4 regions of the Lysinibacillus sp. NPDC096418 genome follow, and region 4 is predicted to be linked to each of the others. Evidence: riboswitches for the same ligand, from Rfam matches in the RefSeq annotation. Region 4 holds a riboswitch; each other region holds the start of a gene.
The links. Region 4 has a riboswitch for S-adenosylmethionine ahead of ACIQZG_RS22295 (YezD family protein). Riboswitches for the same ligand answer to the same signal wherever they lie in the genome.

Region 1 (4,618 bases), on a different contig from region 4:
TAATGGCAGGATGAAGAATAATAAAATAATAAATGGCACTGAACGAATAATATTGATGATTAAATTTAACACCTGGTAGAAAAACTTATTGCTATACATTTGGCCAGGGCGTGTAAGGACAAGAAGTGCACCTAGTGGAACACCAATCAATATAGAGAATAACAGTGAAATGCTGACCATTTGGAAAGTTTGAAGTGCGGCTTCCCAAATAATTGCCCACCATTGATCGATAAAGTCTGTGATTAAACTCATGCGTTAGTCCCTCCTAATACTTCTGTTATGACACCGTTTGTTTGGAAGAACTGTAGGGCTTTTTGTACTTCGGACTGTTCACCGTGAATATGAGTCACGATATTACCGACAACACCATTTTTAAGTTCGATAATGTTTGCTGTTAGAATATTAGGCTTTACATTAAATTGAAGAGCCGCTTCTGTAATAAGTGGATTTCCTGTACTTTCGCCGACAAAAGTAAGACGTGTAACGGCACCTGATAAATTTAACTGCTCAATTAATGATGATTTTAATGTACGCTGTGAAATGGTATTGAGAAACTTTTGGGTCGTTTTATGGTGAGGCTTTGTAAACAAATCAATGGCCGAACCTTGTTCAACGACTTTTCCGTTTTCAAGAACTGTAACATGGTCGCAGATTTTTTGGATGACGTTCATTTCATGCGTAATCAATAAGATGGTAATGCCTAATTCAGCGTTAATTTTTAGTAGTAAATCTAAAATAGAATCAGTCGTTTCAGGATCGAGAGCACTTGTAGCTTCATCACTTAATAAAATTTCAGGTTCTTGTGATAGGGCTCGTGCAATGGCCACACGTTGTTTTTGGCCGCCTGATAACTGACTAGGATAGCTTTGTTGACGTTCTTTGAGGCCAACAATAGCTAAGTATTTTTCAACGCGCGTTTCAACTTCCTTTTTGCTATAGCCAAGCAAGCGTAAGGGAATCGCCACATTTTCATAAACCGTTGCAGTTTTCAGTAAATTGAAACCCTGAAAAATCATGCCGATTTTTTGGCGCGTTTTACGTAGCTCGCTTTCAGATAAAGTTGTTAAATCAACATTATCTATTTTGACACTTCCAGAAGTAGGGCGCTCCAATAAATTCACGCAACGAATTAGTGTACTTTTTCCAGCACCACTATAGCCAATAACGCCATGGATTTCTCCTTTTTTAACGTGCAGATTAATATCGTCAACAGCTCGAACTGTGCCACTCTTCGCTTTGAATTGTTTCGTTATATTTTGTAATTGAATCATGTAGTCACGTCCTTTTTGAAAGATAAAAAGCTACCGCTTGAAACGGTAACTTTTTTGAAATACGTTATTACCAAGTTGGTAAGATAGAGCCTTCAAATTCTTCTTCGATAAATTTTTTCACTTTGTCTGATTGGTAAGATTCAATAAGTAATTTTGCTGCTGCATCATCTTTATTAGCAGCACGCACAACTAATTGGTTTGCATAAGGTGAATCAGCAGCTTCGATTAATAGTGCATCTTCAGTTGGCTTAATGCCTGCTTCAAGTGCATAGTTAGTATTAATTGCTGCTACATCTACTTCTGTTAATTGCTTAGGAATTTGAGCAGCTTCTAATTCGATGAATTTAAGGTTTTTAGGGTTTTCATCTAAATCGTGAATTGTTGCTTTTGCACGTTTCTCTTTATTGATTTTGATGAAGCCTGCCTCTTCCAAAATATAAAGTGCACGAGTGCCGTTTGTCGGGTCATTTGGAATTCCAACAGTAGCACCTTTAGGGATATCATCGAAACTGTCGTACTTATCAGAGTAAAAGCCCATTGGACTAATATACGTAACGCCAACAGATACAAGATCTGTTCCTTTATCCTCGTTAAATTGTTTCAAATAAGGACCGTGTTGGAAGCTGTTTACATCAATTGAGCCTTCACTAAGTGATGTATTTGGAAGTACATAATCCGAGAATACTTTTAATTCGAGATCTAAGCCTTTTTCAGCAGTTATTTCCCCAACAACTTCCATGATTTGTTCGTGTGGACCAGGTGTTACACCTACGATTAATTTTTCTTCACTTAATGTTTCACTGGTTTTTCCGTCATTGCTACCGCAAGCAGCGAGAACTCCTGTTAAAATAGCTGCTGATAAAAATAAACCAAATTTTCGTTTCTTCATGTGTTATTCCTCCAATAGATATATGTATAGTTGGTATTTAGAAATTTAAAAAACCTCTCAAGATGTTTCGTCAGGAGAGGCAATAGAACAATACCTCTCTTATCTTTCAAAACAAATACTGTTTTGCTGGATTTAGCACCTTTCTGATAATCAGATGGTTGCCGAGCTTCATAGGGCCAGTCCCTCAGCTACTCTTGATAAGAGATGTTTATTAAATTTAAAATCTATTGGAATAACAATATAGTAAAAAAGTTTAGAAAGCAATAACTTTTCAGAAAATGATAAAAATTCTGCGTTTACGCAGAGAATAAGCCTAATTTCTCGATCCTTATCATTGCTTCACGTAGTCGACCTTCACTTACGAGAAGACCAACGCGCACGTAGCCCTCACCATATTCACCAAAGCCGTTTCCCGCGGCGACTGCTATATCTGCTTTATCTAATAGAAAATTTGCAAATTCTTCACTTCTAAAACCCTTTGGGACAGGTAGCCATGCAAAGAACGAGCCCTTTGATGCAGTCACTTGCCAACCTATGCGATGAGCTTCTTCTACAAGTACATTACGACGGCGTTCATATATTGCTCTTAGTTCGTCAGTGCAGTCTTGAGACGCAGTGAGTGCGACTGCTGCTGCTTGCTGTACGGCAGGGAACTGGCTACAAAATAGATGATCTTGAATGATGTTAATGGCTTCGATAATTTTTGCATTCCCAACTGCAAAGCCGATACGCCAACCCGCCATATTGAAGGTTTTTGATAGGGTATACATTTCGATACCAACTTCTTTGGCACCTTCAGCTTGTAAGAAGCTAACAGGTTTGACGCCATCGAAGCCGATTGCACCGTATGCAAAATCATGCGATACGACGATATTATTTTCTTTAGCGAATTTTACAGTTTCCTCAAAGAATGCAAGATTTGCTGTGCCGCCAGTCGGGTTATTTGGATAATTCATATACATAAGCTTTGCACGCTCTTTTGCTTCATCTGATATTTTGCTGTAATCCGGCAAGAAGTCGTTTTCAGCTTGAAGCGGCATTATGTGGTAATTGACGTCACCTAATACAACGCCAGATAAATAATCCGGGTAGCCTGGATCGGGAAGTAGCATATAATCACTAGGATTTAAAATAGCCATTGGTAGTTCGACAAGCCCGATTTTTGTGCCGCCGAGCACGGCCACTTCAGTATTTGGATCAATATCGACATTGTATTCACGTTTGTAAAAGTCTGCTGCTGCTTGACGTAATTCTTGTACACCTCTAAATGGGGAGTACTTGTGGTTTTGTGGATTTTCAGCAGCTTCTTGTAATGCTTTAATAATATGAGGCGGTGTTGGTTGGTCAGGGTTTCCTTGTCCGAGATTAATGACATCGCGACCTTCTGCCAGTGCTGCATTAACTTTTTGTACAAGTGCAGCAAAGAATTGTGTTGGTAGTTGTTGTAGTTTTTTAGAGAATTCCATGTACATTCACCTTTTTCAGAATATAATAATTACTAATAGATATATGTTGCAAATACTATTACTTTTTTTTCTAAATGTCTAGAGGAGGATGAAATCGTGAAAATAGGGTGTATCCAATTAAATGTAGGTTTTGGTAAGGTCGAGGAAAATTTTGTCCGAGCTGAAGAGAAAATTCGTGAAGCTGCAAGCCAAGGAGCAGAAGTTATTGTTTTACCAGAAATGTGGAACACAGGTTATGCACTAGAAAAATTACCAGAGCTAGCAGACGTTGATGGTGAACGTACAAAAGCATTTTTACAAGGCTTATCGATGGAACTAGGTGTCCATATTGTTGGAGGGTCTGTTTCGACGAAGAAGGATGACAAATTTTACAATACGATGTACACGTTCGATAAAGATGGTGAGCAAGTAGGTGAATATAGCAAGGCTCATTTATTCCGATTAATGGACGAGCATTTATTTTTAGAAGCGGGAGATAGCATGAATCGCTTCCAACTGGGCGATATCGAAGCGGCAGGTGTGATTTGCTACGACATTCGTTTCCCGGAATGGCTACGCGCCCATGCACTTGACGGCGCAAAAGTATTGTTTGTACCAGCGCAATGGCCAACACCACGTATTGATCATTGGAAGACATTATTACAAGCACGTGCCATCGAAAACCAATGTTTCGTCATAGCAGTCAATCGTATTGCCAACAAAGTAGAGAACTTCAATGGCCAATCAATGGTCATTCAGCCTTGGGGTGAAGTACTTTGGATTGGTGCTGAAGATGAAGAAGTTGCTGTGATTGACGTGGATTTTTCGATTGTTGATGAAGTACGAGGGAGAATTCCTGTTTATGATGATAGACGCCCTGGACTTTATAGCGGGGTCGTAAAAAATTAGTAAAAAAATAACCCCAGCAGAAAAAGTAAGTTTCTGCTGGGTTTTTACTATGAGGTAGGAAAACTACTAACAAAGTACACAAATTGTATTTTTGTGCTTCGATA
Region 2 (4,618 bases), on a different contig from region 4:
TATTGATTGCATCTGCTTTGTCTCCAAGGTCGTATTCATTTAATACAAGAGGCGTTCCCCCAAATGTATTCGTACAAATAATATCTGCACCCGCTTCTAAATACTCACGGTGTACTTTTTCAAGGACATCAGGTCTTGTCAGTACAAGGTTTTCATTACAACCATCTAACTCTTCCCCACCAAAGTCCTCTGCTGTTAAATTTTCATTTTGAAGCATTGTACCCATCGCGCCATCAAGGATTAAAATTCGTTTTTCTAGTTGCTTTTCAATCAAGTGCTTAGCCATTTGTACTTACCCCTTTTTTCTGTTCATCCAGTTGTTCTATATAGTCCATTAATTCTAGCGTCATATCATAACGTAAAAACGGTGTGATTAAATAAATGCCATTGAAATATTCCGCCGCTACTTCTACAAGTTCTCGTGCAATTGCAATGCCCTCTTGTGTCGCCATGTCCTTATCATCGCCACACGCTTTCATACGCTCTAACGCATCCTCTGATAATTTAATGCCTGGTACTTCATGATGTAAAAATTCTGCACTCTTATAACTCGTTACAGGCATAATTCCTATATAAATTGGCGTTTCTAAATGTTTCGTAGCCTCATATATTTCTACAATCTTCTCTTTTGTATAGACAGGTTGCGAGATGAAATAATCTGCACCGTGCTCAATTTTCTTTTCGAGTCGTGCCACTGCACGGTCTAAAACACGTACATTCGGGTTAAACGCCGCTGCCACAGAGAAGTTTGCCTTTTTACGCAGGGGTTTCCCTGAGAATGATACACCCTCATTTAACTGCTTAATCAGTTGGATTAATTCCATTGAAGACACGTCATACACACTTGTTGCACCTGGGAAATCCCCCACTTTTGTCGGGTCACCAGTAACCGCTAAAATGTCATGAATGCCTAATGCATCTAAGCCCATTAAATGTGACTGCAAGCCGATTAGATTACGATCACGGCATGTAATGTGCGTCAATGGACGCACACCATGTATTTGTTTCACTAATGCACCCATCGCTATATTACTTATACGCGGTGAGGCTAAAGAATTATCGGCCATCATGACTACATCTGCGCCAGCTTCATATAATTTTTTCGCACCCTCTACAAAGCCATCTATTTCTAGGTGTCTAGGCGTATCTAACTCCACTATAACAGAGCGCTCACGTTTCACTTTTTCATGCAGAGGCTCGTATATCGTAGGTTCCGCCTCACGTACAATCTCTTTCTTTTCTGGCTTCGCGGATTTGTTTTGTACAGGTGCTAACTCTTCTAAATACTTTTTAGCTGCGGCAATATGTTTCGGTGTCGTACCACAGCACCCTCCAATTAAACGTACACCTTGATCACGTAGCGCAACTGCTGCACGCCCAAAATAATCTGCCTCAGATTCGTAAACGACACGACCATCTTCCACATCTAACAGGGAGGCATTTGGATATGCAGACATAAATGCATTTTTAGGCAACTCCACTCCCTCAAACGCTTGAATCGTATGATGCGGACCTAAACGGCAATTTACGCCGACAATATCTGCGCCCAAAGCTTCTAACTCATGTAATGCCTGATTTAACGACATACCATTTTGTAATACACCAGGCTCATGCATCGATACTTGCGCAATAATCGGCAACTGAGTTTTTGCTCGCAGCATTTTTAAAGTCGCTGCTAATTCTTCAAAATCATAATAAGTTTCAAGTAGAAGGCCATCTGGATTGCCTGCCAATAACACATTTGCTTGTTCATCAACTGTTGCTAAAATTTCTTCCAATGTTGCGTCACTTTTACGGATTCCACGAATCCCGCCAATCGTGCCCAGTACAAATTGTCCACCATCTGCAACTGCCCGCTTGGCTATTGTTATTGCCGCTTCATTGAACTGTTGCACGCGTGATTCTAAACCATAGCGTGCTAGTTTTATAGCATTTGCTCCGTATGTATTCGTTTGAATAATATCAGCACCTGCAGCAATATATTCACGATGAATTTTTTCAATTAACTCTGGTCGTTGCACATTCATCTCCTCGTGGCAGTACTCCAAACCATAGCCATATAACAACGTTCCAATTGCGCCATCAGCTGTTAGCACATGCGTTTTTAACTTTTCAAGCAATCCCATAAATCTTAGCCCCCTCTGTCACATCTATAAAATTCGCTCCAGCGGATTTTCGTCTAGATTTTGAATTGTGCATGCACAATTCATTCCTTTTAAAATCTATGACATCCGCCGGAGGCTTTTTCTTTATTCAGCGTTCTAACGCTGAATAAAGAAAAAAGCCTTCTTTACAAAAAGAAGGCTTTAACGTGTCGTAATTGTTTTTCCTTCTCATCTACTGACCACAAAGGTCTACTGGAATTAGCACCTGACATTAAGTTGGTTGCTGAAGCGTCATAGGGCCAGTCCCTCGACTTCTCTCGATAAGAATGTTGTATGAATTTTTTAAATAATTAAAAGAATCATATCGCTTACGCACGTTGACGTCAAGACTATTTCACCTAACAAAGTAATTTTAATCTAAAACACATCAATTTCATGTTTCCCCTACTATATGGAAAAAACCTTTATACAAGCTTTTTAGCAATCATTTCTCCAACTTTTTTGCCATTTTGAATACATGCACCAATACCAACACCAAAATACGAACATCCAGCAAGTGATAAGTTTGGATACCTTACTTCTAACTCAGCAGTTAGACCTTTTAATGCTTCTTGATGCGCTAAATCATATTTTGGCATTTCATTAATCCATTTCGCGACATTAACAACCACTGGCTTATTTTCAATTCCTAAGCTTTTTCGTACGTCCTCCAAAGCTACTGCTGTAAGTTCTTCCTCTGACATGGCACGTAACTGCTCATATGCAGGGTTAATGCTCTTATAGAAGAGTCGCACGAGTAATTTACTTTCAGAAGAAGTATGTTTCCACTTTCGACTCGTCCATGTAGCAGCATTACATTGCAAATCAGAATTATGTGACACAATAAAACCTGTTCCATCCGCTGGCAACACAGTATCTGGCACATCAAAGCCTAAATAAATTGTAATAGCTGAAGCTGTGTTAAATTGATTAAAATACTCATTTAAAGGCTCATCTCTTAATAAACGTTGTACTGCTTCATTCGGTATCGCCATGACAACATGATCCACTTCGATTGTTTCACCATTCGCTAAAGAAATAGCATAGTTATTGTCATTTTTCACAACACCGGTTGTCGCTACACCCTTTAATATTTCGACTTCCGTTAACATTTCCTCTAGGCGATCTATTAGTGAAGATAATCCATTTTTGAAAGAGATGAATTTTTTATTTGCCGCTTTGACAAATTGTTCGCGATGCATTTCAAAACCTTTAATAATACTGCCATAATCATTTTTATAATCGATTAAATACGGTAGCGTTGAAGCAATCGATAACTGATGTAAATCTCCAGAATATACCCCAGCAAGTACTGGTGCAATTTGATTTTGTACAAGCTCTTCCCCAAAATAATAAGTTAAAAACTCACCAATCGAACTTTCTTTCGTAAATCCTACATTTGGCAGTGTAAAATCCTTTAGTGCTTCCTGCTTTCCTGCCGCTGACACTAATGTACTAGCTTCCAACGAAGCTAAACTCATTGGGATACCAAAAGTTGAATCTAATGGAATGGCATGTAACTCATTATTTGTGTAAATATAGGACGTACCTGTCTCGTTATAGACAAGTGAGTCTTCAAAATTCAACTCTTTTACTAACTCCATAACACCCTTATGACGTGCCACAATGGAATCTGCACCTGTTTCCATAATAAAACCCTGTTCATATGCTGAGTGCAGTTTCCCACCCAAATATGTATTTTGTTCTATCAACACAAGCTTAACGTCTAAACCTTTTTCTAGTACTTGTCGTTGTAAATAATGCATCGTGCATAAACCCGTAATGCCTCCGCCGAGTACAGCTACTGTTTTCATTCTACCCGCTCCTATTTTCTTTTTTCTCCTCTTAATTATAGACCTTTTCACCCAAATATTATGTGAAACCCTTTACAAAATTAGAAACAAAAATAATTACATTCTCATAACGAGCAAAACACTAAACATTTATTTCCATCTAATAAGGTGGTAGTTGCTTCCCACGGGCGAGCGTCGAGCCTCCTCGTCGATCATTCTTCACTCTTGTGGGGTATTGCCTGTCTCTTTCGCTACAGAACAAAGCTTCCTGGGGCCACTCCAATCAACTAACTATTTATTCGAAAAAATTTTTCTTATATTACACGGAACAATGGGTTTTCTTTATGAAAAAAACACTGCACTATTTTTCTTTTTGGCCCCCTCTATCTGCTAAGACACATTCATGTACTTTCTTTATCCTGAAAATAAAAAATACCCAGTAAGTTCCCCTTTCACTTACTAAGCATTTTCTTCTTTTTATTCTGTTAAGTCCTGTGCAACATTCGCTAATTTGTCTGCCGAGTGTGTCACTTCGTCGAAGGCAATAGCTAATTCACTGACTATTTTAGTCACTGCATTTAAATCTTTTTCCATGCAATCATTTTGACATTTTGCTTCCGTCATAGCATCTAAAATTTTATTGAATTGACCTTCCGTTTGCACCATGTTCTCTTCGCCAGA
Region 3 (4,618 bases), on a different contig from region 4:
TTAAAAAAAGTGCTCCCCGTTTATAAAACAGAGCTCAAAATAGCATTTATCCAACCAGTTGTCGGTATTGAACCGGTGACTGGTTGTTTAGTTTTTTATAAGAGGTTATAACTAATTTTCTAGAGGAAGAGCCTTAGAGTAGTATAGAGACTGTTAGTGATGAGCCGTTATATGAGCAATTATTAGAGGAGTTCCCTTTGTGGTTGCAGGAGGGAAAAGAAAAACCAATTATGTAGGCTGTGCTACTTTCGTGTTATCGTTTAATATCAAAGTCTATTTATATCTTTATAGAACATAAGAAAGAGGAGACGATATTATTCGTCTCCTCTTTGAATGCGTCTTATTTTAAAGGACCGCCTTGTTTAATGATTGCTTCAGAAACGTTTGAGAATTTCTTGAAGTTATCGTTGAAAAGATTAGCAAGTTCAGCTGCTTTTACATCATATGCTGCTTTATCTGCCCATGCATCACGAGGGTTAAGTACTTCAGTTGGAACACCTTCAACAGCAGTTGGGATATGTAATCCGAATACAGCGTCTTGGATTGTTTCAACGTTGTTTAGTTTACCGTCGATTGCAGCACGTATCATTGTACGAGTGTAAGAAAGCTTCATACGTGAACCTACGCCGTATTCGCCACCAGTCCAACCTGTGTTAACTAGGAATACTTGTGCGCCATGCTCGTCAATCTTGTTACCTAACATTTCAGCGTAAACTGTTGCTGGAAGTGGTAGGAACGGAGAACCGAAGCATGTAGAGAATACTGGTTCAGGCTCTGTAACACCACGTTCAGTACCAGCGAGTTTTGAAGTGAAACCGCTTAGGAAGTGATACATTGCTTGCTCTTTTGTTAATTTACTGATTGGAGGTAATACGCCATAGGCATCGGCTGTTAAGAAGACGATTGTTTTTGGGTGACCTGCAACAGATGGTGTTACGATGTTTTCGATGTAATCGATAGGATAAGCAACACGTGTGTTTTCAGTTAATGAACCGTCATCGTAGTCACATACTCGAGAGTCCGGATCAACCACAACGTTCTCTAATACAGAACCGAAACGGATAGCATGGTAAATTTCAGGCTCTTTTTCTTCAGAAAGATTGATAGTTTTTGCGTAGCAACCGCCTTCGATATTGAATACGCCGTTATCAGACCAACCGTGTTCATCGTCACCGATTAATTTGCGGTCAGCATCTGCTGATAACGTAGTTTTACCAGTACCAGATAATCCGAAGAATAATGCTACATCGCCAGCTTCACCAACGTTTGCTGAACAGTGCATCGAAAGGATGCCCTGTTGTGGTAACAAGTAGTTCATGATACCAAAAATCGATTTTTTCATTTCGCCAGCATACTCAGTACCACCAATTAAGATGATTTTCTTTTCAAGAGACACGATAATGAATGTTTCAGAAGCTGTACCATCGACAGCAGGGTCTGCTTTGAAGTTAGGAGCTGAAACGATTGTGAAGTCTGCAACGTGAGATGCTAATTCTTCTTCAGTTGGACGGATAAATAATTGATGAACGAAAAGATTGTGCCAAGCGTATTCGTTGATCACTTGGATACTTAATTGTGAATCTTTATCAGCGCCTGCAAAGCCTTTGAAAACGAAAAGTTCATCTTTTTCTTTTAAGTAGTTTAATACTTTTACATATAAGTTATCAAATACTTCAGATGAAATCGGTAGGTTTACATTACCCCAATCAATTTGTTCTTTTGATTCTGCTTCTTCTACCGTATATTTATCTTTAGGTGAACGACCAGTGTATTTACCAGTTTCTGCGCGAAGTGCGCCATCTACTGTTAACAATGCTTCACCGCGAGATGTAGCTTTTTCTACAAGTTGTGGTACTGAAAGTTGAACTTTAATGTTCCCGCCGCTTAATAATTCCTTCAGTTCGTTAGCGATTTCTACTGAATTCATCGATTAAATACCATCCTTTTTTATAGTATTCCCTGAGTCAGGGAGATTTTCTTATTTTCAAAAATAGTATAACACAATTGCCTAAATAATCTATACTAATTCGAAAATTTATTTTTGCGAATTTCTTACAATTAGCATAAACGTCATAAAATATTTGACATAAGCGGCTGTTTTAAGTAACATGTGGAATTGAACGGATACTCTTATCCCGAGCTGGTGGAGGGTCAGGCCCTATGAAACCCGGCAACCTGCATAACCAATTTCACGGTATGCGCTGGTGCCAACCTGATGCAGGGGAATTTCCCTTGAACGATAAGAGTGAAAGGTTACGAAATGTCAAATCCTTTCCTCATGTAAAAGCGTGAGTTGAGGATTTTTTTGTTTGTAAAAATAACTACCGTAGTAACGATATTTATTTTCTTCCTTATTATAAGTAAGGATAAGCCTTTCGAAATCCTCGTGTTAAAAGCAGCAGCTGCCTTTTTGTGCGAAAGTGAAACGTCAGCAACAACGGCTTGAAGTTCAATCCTTTAGGAGCGAACTTGACATGGGTAATGAGTACCGTATTAATTTCGCGAGCACTATTCGCAAGAGTAATAGGAGGAAACCAAATGACAAACCGTCGATTGTTTACATCAGAGAGTGTAACGGAAGGACATCCAGATAAAATTTGCGACCAAATTTCGGATGCAATTTTAGATGCAATTTTAGAAGCAGATCCAAATGCACGTGTAGCGTGTGAAACTACTGTAACAACAGGTTTAGTATTAGTAGCAGGAGAAATCACTACTTCTACGTATGTAGATATTAAAGGAATCGTACGCGATACTGTAGCAGAGATTGGCTACACTCGTGGGAAGTATGGCTTTGATGCTGAAAACCTAGCAGTACTAGTGGCAATCGGTGAGCAATCTGCAGATATTGCACAAGGTGTTGACCAAGCATTAGAAGCACGCGAAGGAACAATGACAGAAGAAGACATCGAAGCGATTGGTGCAGGAGATCAGGGATTAATGTTTGGTTATGCATGTAACGAAACGCCTGAGCTTATGCCACTACCAATCAGCTTAGCACATAAATTAGCTCGCCGTCTTACAGAAGTACGTAAATCTGGCGAATTAGCATACTTACGTCCGGATGGTAAAACACAAGTAACAATTGAATACGATGAAAATAACCAACCAGTACGTGTGGATACAATTGTTATTTCAACACAACATGATGAAGAAGTGACGCTTGAACAAATTCAGGCAGATTTAAAAGCGGTAGTAATTGGACCTGTTGTACCAGGTGAATTACTTGATGCGAATACAAAATACTTCATCAATCCAACTGGTCGTTTTGTAATCGGAGGACCTAAAGGTGATGCAGGTCTGACAGGGCGTAAAATCATCGTAGATACTTATGGTGGTTATGCACGTCATGGTGGTGGTGCATTCTCTGGTAAGGACGCGACAAAGGTTGACCGTTCAGCAGCGTATGCAGCACGTTACGTGGCGAAAAATATCGTAGCAGCGGGTCTTGCGGAACGTGCAGAAGTACAACTTGCTTATGCAATCGGTGTAGCACAGCCTGTGTCAATCGCTGTTGATACATTCGGTACAGGAAAAGTAAATGAAAGCCAAATCGTAGAATGGATTCGCGAATACTTCGACTTACGCCCAGCAGGTATTATTAAAATGCTTGATCTACGTCGTCCAATTTACAAACAAACAGCAGCATATGGTCATTTCGGTCGTATTGACTTAGATGTACCATGGGAAAAAACGGACAAAGCTGACGCATTAAGAGCTAAAGCTGGTCTGTAATGAATAAAGGGGAACTAAGAAAAGAAATTATCTTAGTTCCCCTTTAATCTATTTTTGCAGTGATTTATAGTATTGTCCTTTTTCAGCGTATTCACGAACAATGCGCTCCATATCTTCTTTATCTTCGGCATTTAATTCACGTACGACTTTTGCTGGGCGTCCTAGAGCCAAGCTATTAGGAGGAATTACTTTTCCCGGAGGTACGAGACTACCTGCACCGATAAAAGCACCTTCGCCAATTTCAGCCCCGTCTAAAATAATGGAACCCATGCCAATCAATGCATTTTGACGAATCGTACAACTATGTAGGGTTACTTGATGACCAACTGTTACTTCATCCTCTATAATGAGTGGATATTTAGGGCTTTGATGTAAGCAACATAGGTCTTGAATACTCACTCGTTTACCGATAATAGTAGGAGATACATCTCCTCGAATAACTGTATTAAACCAAATTGTTGTTTCGGCTCCAATTGTGACGTCGCCCGTTACTGTCGCATAGTCTGCGATAAAGACCGATGGATGAATATGGGGGTTTTTATCTTTAAAAGGATAGATCATATTAAGGGCCTCTTTTCTTTTACGTGATGTGATATTATCGTATCAAATACGCAAGTTATTGGAAAGGTGAAAATCGAATATGCCAAAGTGGAAGAGTATCTGATGCTTTGATTAATAAAAAAATATTGGATACAGGTTTTTCATTACGTTAATGCGATAGATTGATTTACAATAAAAGTGTAGCTGGGACATGCTGCATCTATTTATTTGTGTTAGATAGATACACGAATGTAAGGGTAATTTTGGTAGTATTTGAGGATTATTTAGGTAAATCCTCGAATAATGTTAAAAATCATGATATTCGTTATAATAATTGTGTAAT
Region 4 (4,618 bases):
GGTTCATCCATTAGTAGTAAATCCGAACCGTAAGCAAGTGCACGTGCAATAGCTGCACGTTGCTTCATTCCGCCAGACATTTGTCCAGGATACTTCGTAATGGCGTTCCCTAATTTAACGAGCTTCAAGTAATCATCTGCAAGCTGTTGTATATCCTGCTTCTTTTTCGACTTCTTTAGCTTTTGTTTTAAGGCAAGAACGATATTGCTGCGTGCCGTTAACCAAGGAAATAGTGAATAATCTTGGAATACAACCCCGCAATCTGGCGCCTTTGTTTTTAGTGACACATCGTCAATCGTAATGTCTCCATCGCTTGGCTGTTCGAGCCCTGCAATTAAACGAAGAAAGGTACTTTTCCCACAACCACTTGGGCCCATTAGTACGAGAAATTCGCCTTCCTGTACGTTGATATTAATATCATTCAAAATCCGTACATCCCCATACCCAAAATGAATGCCCTTCGCTTCGATTTTATTTTTCACTGGTGTCGTAATAGCCTCTTCCATCTCAGGAAGGCAACTTTCCACCACATAATCAACTAGAACCATAATAATCACCCTTTCAATCGTTGTAAGACACGTCGGCCTAATTCCTGAAGCGTTGTATCGACTGGTACATGTAATGTCATCGTGCGTAAATTTCGCCAATACCGATCAAAGCCATATCGATTGGCTGTAGCACGGCTACCCATCACTTCAAACATGCGAGAGGTAACGTCCAACCCTACTTTTGTCGTTACAATTTTCGCTACATTCGTGGCATAGTCTAATTCTTCACGCTCATGTGGCTGAATATCGCTTCCTTTATGCCAAAGTTTTTGGAACAATTCATCTGAGTGTGCAACAACTAATTTTGCTGCTTCTACTTGTGCAAAGAATTCACCAAAATGTTTTTGAATAATCGGATCATCCGTCGCTGAAGTATAAATTGGTGAACGTGCTCTCGTTTCGGTTAGTGCATAGGTACGCGCTGCTTCAAATGCACCTTCTACAATGCCTAAATACAAATGATTTAAAATAAAGCTTGAGATATTTAAGCGAAGGCGAGAAAATTCATTATGGTTGAAGCCGTTTTCTAACACTTCGTTTAGTTCTACACGCACAGCATGAAACTCGACTGTCCCACTATCTGTTTGACGTTGACCGAAGTTATCCCAGTCCTCTTTCACTTCTATTCCAATTCGTTTAGTAGGTATTATGGCGAGCAAAGGCTCTTCACGTCCATCTATAAGTGCAGACGCTAACAAGTAATCAGAATCTACACTGCCTGAGCAAAATGTTTTTTTACCATGGAATATGTAATGATCCGCATACTTTGTTGCTGTTAGCTTAATATCTACTGGATTAAACGCATTGCCCCAAAATAAATTACCCTGTACTGTTTCCGTATAATAACGAATCTTTTGCTCTTCACTACCACATAAATGAGGTGTTGTTAAATTGACAAAGTGATAACCAAAAACATGTGCTAATGAACTATCTACTCTTGCAAATATACGGACAAGATGTAGGATTTCCGCCCAATCTCCTCCTAAACCACCATATTCAGTCGGAATTAAAAGCTTTAAAAGCCCACTTTCTCGTATCAAATCACGTTCAATCTTGGCATTACCACCCGCTTGATCACGCGCTACGGCTGTTTCCTTAAATTTAGCTGCAAGTGTCGTCGCAATTTCCTCAATATTTTCCAATGCTAATGTCGTCATTTTAATAACCTCCTATATACTTACGCACGGTCAAATTGTGTGCGCTGATTTTCTAACCAAACACGAATATTTCGAAACACTACAATTGTCACTGCCATTATAATGGCACCTTTAAATAAATTAAATGGTAAAATCCCTAAAATGATTAAATCCTTTAAAGCTGATTCATTCATCGGCTCCGTTCCTAAAAAAAATGTGTACATCGGTAAAAAAAGAACATAATTTAGGACACTCATGCCTATAGCCATCGATGTTGTACCTGATACTAAACCAATGATAAGCCCTTTGATACTTTGTAATTTTGTATAAAAGTAGTACACCGGTAAGATAAACAATATCCCTGTCGTGAAGTTTGCAATATGCCCAACCGGCATACCCGTTAAGCTACCCGATATTAACCAATCCAACACATTTTTAAAAAGTTCCACTAAAATGCCTGCTACTGGCCCCATCGTAATCGCAGCTAACAATGCTGGTACATCACTAAAATCTACTTGCAAAAAACTTGGAAACGGTGGTAGTGGAAAATTAAACACCATCAGTACAATCGATATACTACTAAGCACCCCGATATTCATTAAATAACGTAATTTCACTTTCAACTTCCTCTCTCCTTTTACAAATAGCTAGAAATTTAAAAGACCACATCAACAATAATGAACGAATTGTTCATCCTTGTCATGTGGCCTCCAGTTTTTCTAGTTAGCTTATGATATTATTTATTTTTTTGAGGAAACCTTTGTTTTTCAAGTCGATTGATTTGTACAATTACACCGTCTTGGATTGTAATCTGCACTTCTCCAAACTGTAAATCTTGAATGGCTTTAGCAATAACTTCTAACTTCTCATCATCCGCCTTCGATTGTTGAAACATACGAAACACCCCTTCATATTTTTTTGTTGTACGGCTGTGTACAAACAGAGGTCAAAGTATCATTTCGATTCGGTGAGCCCCTTATCTCTCAGATCCCTCTGCTGGATTTGGCACCGTTATATTCGGTTGCCGAGGCTTCCATGGGCCAAGTCCCTCCACCTCTCTTGATAAGAGAATATTGTATCTTGGAGATATTTTATAATTCTGGAAACCTAAAGTCAATATAAATATTACAAAACAGAGTAGAATACTTAGTTATCAGTAAAACTTAATGCATTTAGTCATTAATATATGCTAAAAAAGACAAAAAACTGCGCAGAATTTATAGTATTCTGCACAGTTTTTTCACTTTAAATTTGTTGTAAACACTCCATTAGTACTCTTGCTGTTTCTTCCTTGCCATTTACTTTGACTGGCTCTCCAATTGCCGGTACGATCCAATGAGGCTCTTGCTCACCATATAAAGATTGTGAACTATTGGCCACCATAAATTGTGCTTTTGAAGATTCCATTCGTAGTCTTGCACGTGATAGCAAGAAATCCACATTGTCTGTCGCTTCAAGTTTGAAGCCGACAAGCGTGACATTCGGTTTCCACCCCTTAATGTGCCCTAACACTTTTGGTGCCTTTTTAAAATGAATAATCGGAGGCTCATCCGAAGGCATTTTACCCGCTTCCGTCATTAATGTACCAGATTGGTCATACACCTTATCGATCACCCAATCAGAGCCAGCCGCAGCCATAATGACAATATCGACGTTTTCTTCTTGCACCGCATAGCGAATTTTATCGCCTAGATCTTCAATACCTTCAAAGCCTACTAAGCGCATTTTATCTTTGTTTTCCGGTAGCTTGGCAAAATAACCGTGCATATATAGTACATCAGCCCCAGCGGCAAGAGCTGCTTCTGCTAAATAACAGCCCATAACCCCTTTCGACAAATTCGTATGCCCTCGCACGCGATCCCATTTTTCAAGCGTTCCTCCACTTGTAATAAGCACAGTTTTCCCTTTTAAAGTCCCCATACAGTCACCTTTTCCCTTAAAATCTATATGTATCATTTTATCGTAAATTAGCTTAATGACAAATTTCTAATTTTGCTCATCTAGCCAAGTTTTCAAAATCTCTGCGAATTTTTTTGTGACTGGTGAAGCATGGTGCTTCATCGCTAGTCCAATTGTACGGTATCCACCTTGTTTTAGAGGTATTGTTCTTAATGATGCTGGAAAACGGTCAATCACTAATTTTGGCAAAATACTCATCCCTAAATGGTGGGTAATCATTGAAATGATGCCCACTTCTTCCGACAATTCAAAACGAATATTTGGCTTCACTTGATACTGCTCCAAAAGAACCTTTACATCATTCTTACCCCTATAAGACGTCATAATAAACGGCATATTTTCTAATTCAGCAATATCAATCTCTTCTTTATTGTATAAAGGACTTTTGTCGGATACGATGCAAAGTAATGGATCATGACGTAGCTCGATATATTGAAACTGATCGGATTTATCACCATTTAAAAATCCAGCATCCACTTCCCCGCTTTGTATCCAATGTTCAATTTCGTAATAATCTCCTTCACGGAGTTCGACTGTAATACCTGGATAATGAGTATCCATAATTTGAATAATTTCAGGCATCCAGTTCGATGAAATACTCGATATTACACCGATTCGTACTTTTCCTCGCGTCACACCAAGAATATGTGCTGCCTCTTGTTGTAATAATTCTTCTGCATCCAACACATGACGCATTGAAAGCAGCATTGTTTGTCCCTCACTTGTGAGCGTCACACCCGTCCGACTGCGGTGAATCAATGCAAACCCTAGTTCTTTTTCTAGGCTAGAAATCGCATGACTAACTGCTGATTGTGTTAACCCTAATGCTTCTGCTGCCTTCGTAAAACTCATTTGTTCTGCCACTTTATTCAATATTTCATATTTTACTAAACTCACTGCAATTTACCATCCATGAATTATTTTAATACTATTCATTATAAACATTCGTTTTACTAATCTCAATGTACGATATAT

Region 1: linked by a shared signal. The riboswitch ahead of ACIQZG_RS21425 (MetQ/NlpA family ABC transporter substrate-binding protein) and the one ahead of ACIQZG_RS22295 (YezD family protein) in region 4 are both predicted to bind S-adenosylmethionine.
Region 2: linked by a shared signal. The riboswitch ahead of ACIQZG_RS15390 (bifunctional homocysteine S-methyltransferase/methylenetetrahydrofolate reductase) and the one ahead of ACIQZG_RS22295 (YezD family protein) in region 4 are both predicted to bind S-adenosylmethionine.
Region 3: linked by a shared signal. The riboswitch ahead of metK (methionine adenosyltransferase) and the one ahead of ACIQZG_RS22295 (YezD family protein) in region 4 are both predicted to bind S-adenosylmethionine.

What each region holds. Positions count from the first base shown of each region.
Region 1 covers NZ_JBIWEY010000042.1:4,825-9,442, forward strand. The annotation lists gene ACIQZG_RS21415 (methionine ABC transporter permease) at 1-252, opposite strand, end outside; gene ACIQZG_RS21420 (methionine ABC transporter ATP-binding protein) at 249-1,271, opposite strand; gene ACIQZG_RS21425 (MetQ/NlpA family ABC transporter substrate-binding protein) at 1,339-2,160, opposite strand; SAM riboswitch class I at 2,257-2,364, opposite strand; gene ACIQZG_RS21430 (pyridoxal phosphate-dependent aminotransferase) at 2,457-3,626, opposite strand; gene ACIQZG_RS21435 (carbon-nitrogen family hydrolase) at 3,723-4,514, shown strand.
Region 2 covers NZ_JBIWEY010000021.1:46,736-51,353, reverse strand. The annotation lists gene metH (methionine synthase) at 1-286, opposite strand, end outside; gene ACIQZG_RS15390 (bifunctional homocysteine S-methyltransferase/methylenetetrahydrofolate reductase) at 279-2,126, opposite strand; SAM riboswitch class I at 2,331-2,432, opposite strand; gene ACIQZG_RS15385 (protoporphyrinogen oxidase) at 2,570-3,958, opposite strand; partial or broken gene ACIQZG_RS15380 (methyl-accepting chemotaxis protein) at 4,415-4,618, opposite strand, start outside.
Region 3 covers NZ_JBIWEY010000024.1:25,045-29,662, forward strand. The annotation lists gene ACIQZG_RS16485 (alpha/beta hydrolase) at 1-4, shown strand, start outside; gene pckA (phosphoenolpyruvate carboxykinase (ATP)) at 341-1,927, opposite strand; SAM riboswitch class I at 2,128-2,246, shown strand; gene metK (methionine adenosyltransferase) at 2,539-3,735, shown strand; gene ACIQZG_RS16500 (gamma carbonic anhydrase) at 3,784-4,296, opposite strand.
Region 4 covers NZ_JBIWEY010000046.1:14,934-19,551, reverse strand. The annotation lists gene ACIQZG_RS22310 (ABC transporter ATP-binding protein) at 1-548, opposite strand, end outside; gene ACIQZG_RS22305 (acyl-CoA dehydrogenase family protein) at 554-1,705, opposite strand; gene ACIQZG_RS22300 (ECF transporter S component) at 1,726-2,283, opposite strand; gene ACIQZG_RS22295 (YezD family protein) at 2,421-2,579, opposite strand; SAM riboswitch class I at 2,658-2,753, opposite strand; gene ACIQZG_RS22290 (phosphopantothenoylcysteine decarboxylase domain-containing protein) at 2,930-3,604, opposite strand; gene ACIQZG_RS22285 (LysR family transcriptional regulator) at 3,671-4,540, opposite strand.